Linked DNA regions of Allochromatium vinosum DSM 180. The protein of the gene in region 1 binds, or shares a complex with, the protein of each later gene. Links are inferred from orthologs where the notes say so. Each region holds a gene or a part of one and is shown in the gene's direction. Other genes may lie near its edges.

Evidence for each region.
Region 2: the proteins of ALVIN_RS11150 (region 1) and cheY are in contact, whole or in part, in a solved structure (PDB 1A0O), measured with the Escherichia coli proteins. The link is inferred for Allochromatium vinosum DSM 180 from one-to-one orthologs.

The regions. Positions count from the first base shown.
Region 1 is NC_013851.1:2,556,318-2,559,451, reverse strand. The notes cover bases 73-3,134. They hold ALVIN_RS11150 (chemotaxis protein CheW), read left to right. Parts: upstream 73-437; coding sequence 438-2,831; downstream 2,832-3,134. Other genes in these bases: ALVIN_RS11145 (chemotaxis protein CheW), read left to right, coding at 2,874-3,134; ALVIN_RS11155 (response regulator), read left to right, coding at 73-405. In the rest of the region: more of ALVIN_RS11155, read left to right, coding at 40-72. UniProt on the Escherichia coli protein: Involved in the transmission of sensory signals from the chemoreceptors to the flagellar motors. CheA is autophosphorylated; it can transfer its phosphate group to either CheB or CheY.
Region 2 is NC_013851.1:3,295,602-3,298,580, reverse strand. Bases 15-2,921 are described here. They hold cheY (chemotaxis response regulator CheY), read left to right. Parts: upstream 15-1,231; coding sequence 1,232-1,612; downstream 1,613-2,921. Other genes in these bases: ALVIN_RS14560 (chemotaxis protein CheA), read left to right, coding at 2,407-2,921; ALVIN_RS14565 (protein phosphatase CheZ), read left to right, coding at 1,616-2,380; ALVIN_RS14575 (RNA polymerase sigma factor FliA), read left to right, coding at 439-1,185; ALVIN_RS14580 (MinD/ParA family protein), read left to right, coding at 15-438. In the rest of the region: more of ALVIN_RS14580, read left to right, coding at 1-14; more of ALVIN_RS14560, read left to right, coding at 2,922-2,979. UniProt on the Escherichia coli protein: Involved in the transmission of sensory signals from the chemoreceptors to the flagellar motors.

The DNA.
Region 1 (3,134 bases):
GGCGATCGGACTCATCGCAATTCTCAAGGATCCAACGACATGGCTAAGACGATTCTAACCGTGGACGATTCGGCGTCCATCCGACAGATGGTCTCCTTCACGCTGAAGGAGGCGGGGTATGCGGTCACTGAGGCGGTCGACGGACAGGACGGCCTCGACAAGGCACGCTCCGGCAAGTTCGATCTCATCTTCACCGACCAGAACATGCCGCGCATGGACGGACTGAGCCTCATCAAACAGTTGCGCGCCCTGCCGACCTACAAGTCGGTGCCCATCCTGATGCTCACCACCGAGTCGAGCGACGCCATGAAGAGTCAGGGCCGGGCAGCCGGCGCGACCGGCTGGCTGGTCAAACCCTTCGACCCGGCCAAGCTGCTGGAAGTCGTCCGCAAAGTGATCGGTTGAACGCGCCGCGCCAGAGCTGAGGGGGAGGGGTCATGAGCATCGACATGAGTCAGTTCTATCAGGTGTTCTTCGAGGAGGCCGGCGAGAACCTGGCCGCGATGGAGAGCCTGTTGCTGGAGTTGGACGTCGAAGCGCCGGATCTGGAGACCCTCAACGCCATCTTCCGCGCCGCGCATTCCATCAAGGGCGGGGCCGGCACCTTCGGTTTCAGCGACATGGCCGAAGTGACCCATATACTGGAGACCCTGCTCGATCGGCTGCGCAAGCAGGAACTGGCCCCAACGGTCGAGATGGTCGATGCCTTCCTCCAGGCCGGCGATGTGCTCAAGTCCCAGCTCCAGGCCCATCAGGAAGGCGAGGAGTACGAAGATTCGCGCGTAACCGAGGTCTGCCAGCACTTGGAACGGCTGGCGCGTGCGGACGATGCTGAGGGAGACGTTCCGGCGTCGTCTGCGGGCGAGATTCGGCCGACAGGCACGGTCGAGGCCGAGTCATCCGTCACGCACTGGCGTCTCGCGTTCGAGCCGGCCGGCATTGGTCAGGGCACGCCGGATGAACGTCGCGCCCTGTTCGAGGCGCTGGGTGAGCTGGGCCGGATCCAGGACATCGGTGCCGGCGAGACCGAGCGCTGCCTGTGGCAGTTGACATCGGCAGCCGGACGCGGCGCGATCGAAGAGATCCTGGCCTTCATCTGCGAGCCGGGGCAGGTCGAGATCGACACGATCGAGACACCGGAAGCGCCTGCTGAGACCGAGGCGGAAACCGAGACCGCCTACGGCTTTTTCACCGATGCACCCGGTCTGCAAGGCGACGCCGTGTTCGGCGCGGCCGCATCGGCGACCGAGCCGGATCAGGACGAACTCGGCTATGGTTTTTTCGAGGGCGCGCCCGGAACCGAGCACGGCGCCTCGGACTCGACTCCCGACCAGACCCAGGCGTTCGGTTTTCAGATCGAGATCCTGGAGTCCGACGGCTACGGCTTCTTCCGCGACGCCCCCGGCACCGAGGCCGCACTCGATCAGGAGCACTCGGGTTATGGACTCTTCGGCGGCAGCCCCGGCATGGATCGAGTGGCCGCCGTGGCGCACCAGGAGCGGCTCGACGATGAACGCGGGTATGGACTCTTCAATTCGGCACCCGGCTCTCCCGAGTCACGCCTGGACGACGATGCCTCGGCACCGATATCAACGGCAGCATCGCCGGCCATGGAGCGCGAGAGCCGTGCCGGCAACGCGCCCAAGCGCCCGGCCACGACCGATTCGTCCATCCGCGTCAGCGTCGAGAAAGTCGACCAACTGATCAATCTGGTCGGCGAACTCGTCATCACCCATGCCATGCTCGCCGACTCGGCGGCCGGACTCGACCCGGTCGTCCATGAGCGCATCATGGCCGGGCTGTCGAACCTGGAACGCAACTCGCGCGATCTGCAGGAAGCGGTGATGTCGATCCGCATGATGCCGATCAGCTTCGTCTTCAATCGCTTCCCGCGCGTGGTGCGCGACACGGCGGCCAGTCTCGGCAAAAGGGTCACGCTCAAGCTCATCGGCGAGGATACCGAACTCGACAAGGGGCTGATCGAGCGTCTGGCCGATCCGCTCAACCATCTGGTGCGCAACAGCATCGACCACGGCATCGAGCGCCCCGAGGCGCGTCTGGCCGCCGGCAAGCCCGAGACCGGCGAGATCGTGCTGCGCGCCAGCCATCGCGGCGGCAGCGTGGTGGTCGAGGTCAGTGACGACGGCGCCGGACTCAAGCGCGAGAAACTGCTCGCCAAGGCCGCCAAGCAGGGCATCCCGATGCCGGACAACCCGTCCGACAAGGATGTCTGGCAGCTCATCTTCCACGCCGGCTTCTCGACCGCCGAGCGCGTCACCGACATCTCGGGGCGCGGTGTCGGCATGGACGTGGTGCGGCGCAACATCGAGGACATGAACGGCCGGGTCGAGGTCGACTCGACGGCCGGGCGCGGCACGCACATCACCATCCGCCTGCCGCTGACGCTCGCCATCCTCGACGGACTCTCGGTGCGCATGGGCGAGGAAATGTTCATCCTGCCGTTGACCGTGATCCAGGAATCGATCCAGCCGCGCGCCGAGCAGTTCAAGACCGTCGTCGGCAAAGGGCGCGTAGTCCAGATCAACGACGAATATCTGCCGTTGGTGAGTCTGCACGATGTCTTCAGCAGCGGCCGCCCCGAGCCGAACCTGCTCGATGGCATCCTGGTCATCGTCGAGACCAACGAGGGGCGTGCCGCCGTATTGGTCGACGAACTGGTCGCCCAGCATCAGGTCGTCATCAAGAGCCTGGAGACCAACTATCGCAAGGTGGAAGGCGTTTCGGGGGCCACCATCATGGGCGATGGGCGCGTCGCCCTGATCCTGGACGTCGATGCCCTGGTCCGGCTCAACCGCCGGGCCGGCGGCTAGTCGAGATCGAATACTCAAACGAGACAAGGGGAGACCGAGACCATGAACGACGAGCGCCGGGAGGGCAGCGCGGTCGCGACCGACAGCGCGCGTGAGTATCTGACCTTTACGCTGGGCGATGAGGAGTACGGCATCGACATCCTCAAGGTCCAGGAGATCCGCGGCTATGACGCCGTGACCAAGATCGCCAACTCGCCCGACTTCATCAAGGGCGTGATCAACATGCGCGGCATCATCGTGCCCATCATCGACATGCGTCTGAAGTTCCATCTCGGGCAGGTCGAGTACAACGAATTCACGGTG
Region 2 (2,979 bases), 740 kb from region 1 along the record:
GGCGTCCATGATTCGGTCACCAGCTTCTGCAAGGCCGTCCAGCAGGTGTTCGTGGTGGTCTGCGACGAACCGGCGTCCTTGACAGATGCCTATGCACTGATCAAGGTTCTACATCAGGAGCACGGGGTGCGTCGTTTTCGGATAATCTGCAACATGCTACGCGACATCGAATCCGGTCAGCGTCTGATGCGCAAACTCTCGGCTGTCTGCGCCAACTATCTGCCGGATGTGGTGCTGGAGACGGCGGCCATGATCCCGATGGACGACAAGCTGCGTCTGGCGGTGCAGCGACGCCAGCCCGTGGTCAGCCTCTATCCGGGCAGTCCGGCCGGCCGCGTCTTCAACGACCTGGCACGTCGGATCGATGCCGCGCGCGGCGGCGCCACTGACCTGGGCGGCATCGGCTTTTTCGTCGAGCGTCTGCTGCAAGGCGCCTAGATGGTCCGCGCCCGGTCTCGGATGGGGTATGCGAGCGCCGGCGACGAGGCGGCGCGGCTGGTGTCCGAGCATGTCGATTTGGTGCGGCGCATCGCCCATCATCTGGTGGCGCGGTTGCCGGCCTCTGTTCAGGTCGAGGATCTGATACAGTCCGGCATGGTCGGACTGATCGAGGCGGCGCGCCAGTTCCAGACGGGACAGGGCGCGACCTTCGCCACCTATGCCGGCATTCGTGTGCGCGGAGCCATGATCGACGAGCTGAGGCGCGCCGACTGGACGCCGCGTTCGGTGCATCGCAACAGTCGCCGTATCGCCGAGGCGATCCATCAGGTCGAATCACGCGAAGGACGCGCGGCCAGTGATCGCGAGATCGCCGAAACACTGGGGGTCACACTCGACGACTATCATGGCATGTTGCAGGATACGGCCAGTTGCCAGATCCTAGGGCTGGAAGACCTGTTTGGCGAGGACGCCGACAGCGACAGGTTCCTGCCTGGGGCGGGCACCGCTCCGACCGAGCAACTGGAGCGCGAGCAGTTCGCCCAGGCCTTGGCCGAGGCGCTGGCGGACTTACCGGAACGCGAGCGCCTGGTGCTCGCGCTCTACTATGATGAAGAACTCAATCTGCGCGAAATCGGAGCCGTTCTCGATGTCACCGAGTCGCGCGTGAGCCAGATTCGCAGTCAGGCCCTGCACCGTCTGCGGGGCCGTTTGAGCGACTGGACCCGAGCGGGACCCGGCGCGTGATTCTCAAACCAACAGATTCCATGTGGAGCGTTGCGTGGACAAAGGCATGAAAATTCTCATCGTGGACGATTTCTCCACCATGAGACGCATCATCAAGAACCTGCTGCGTGAGCTGGGGTTCAGCAATACCTCCGAAGCCGACGATGGCAGCACCGCGCTGCCGATGCTCAAGAGCGGCGGCTTCGACTTCCTGATCACCGACTGGAACATGCCGAACATGGAGGGCATCGCACTGCTCAAGGCGGTGCGCGCCGACCCCATGCTCAAGTCGCTGCCGGTGCTCATGGTGACCGCCGAGGCCAAGCGCGACCAGATCGTCGAGGCGGCCCAAGCCGGCGTCAACGGCTATATCGTCAAACCCTTCACCGCCGAGACGCTGAAGGAAAAGATCGACAAGATCTTTGAGCGCCTCGATGCGCAGGGATGAGCGATGGACAACGATGAAGAACGTCTGAGTCTACAGCTGGATCTGGCGCGTCGTCTGGTCGAGCAGTTGGAGGCCGGAGATCGCGCCGGGGCCGACGAGAGCATCCGTCAGCTGCGCCTGCCCTATGAGCGCGAACTCTTCGAGGAACTCGGCAAGCTCACGCGCGACCTGCACGAGGCGCTCAACAGCTTCCGCGGCGACTCGCGCCTGATCGAACTGACCCGCGACGAGATCCCGGACGCCAAGGAGCGTCTGAACTATGTCGTCTCCATGACCGAGCAGGCGACGCATCGCACGCTCAACGCGCTCGACGAGTCCATGCCCATCGCCGAGTCGCTCCACGACCGTTCGGCGACGCTGCACGAGCAATGGAGCCGCTTTCGCAATCGCGAACTGTCGGTCGACGAATTTCGCGAGCTGGCGCGCGAGCTCGACGACTTCCTGACCCAGAGCGGACAGGAGACCGAACGCCTCAAATCGCTGATGTCCGAGATCCTGATGGCCCAGGACTATCAGGATCTCACCGGTCAGATCATTCGGCGGGTCATCCGGCTGGTGCATGAGGTCGAGGAGAACCTGGTCGGACTCATCCGGCTGTCGAGCGCCCGGATGGAGTTGCCCAAGGTCGCCAAGGCGAGTCCGGACGAAACCGAAGCGTCAGAGGTTCGAGGGCATGGACCGATCGTACCCAATACGCAGGACGCGGGCGCCGATGTCGTCAGCGGACAGGACGACGTGGATGCACTGCTCTCCAGTCTGGGCTTCTAGCCCACCGAACCCCAGAGTGATCATGCATGGCAATCGATCCGAATGACGAAATCCTCCAGGACTTTCTGGTCGAGGCCGGTGAACTGCTGGAGGCGCTCAACGAGCAGCTGATCGATCTGGAGCAGAACCCCAACGATCGCGATCTGCTCAATGCGGTCTTCCGCAGCTTCCACACCATCAAGGGCGGTGCGGGCTTCCTCAATCTCAATGCCCTGGTCGTGGTCTGTCATCATGCCGAGGACGTCTTCAATCTGCTGCGCAATGGCGAGCGCCGCATCGACCCGGTTCTCATGGACGTGGTGCTGCGCGTACTCGACGTGCTCAACGTCATGTTCGGCGATCTCAAGTCGGCGCGTGAGCCCGAGCCGGCTCCACCGGCACTGATCGCAGATCTGGCGGCGCTCGCCGTTCCGGACGCGGCGGGGACGAGTGCACCCGAACCCGCGCCGGAGCCGGTACCCGAACCACCGCCCGTCGCCGAGTCCGAGCCGCTCAGCGCTCGACCGCCCGAGCCGACGCCGGCGCCCGCAATCGAGGCCGGCTCCACGGCCGAATCGGCCGACGAGATCACCGAGGCTGAGTTCGAGGCGCTGCTCGAT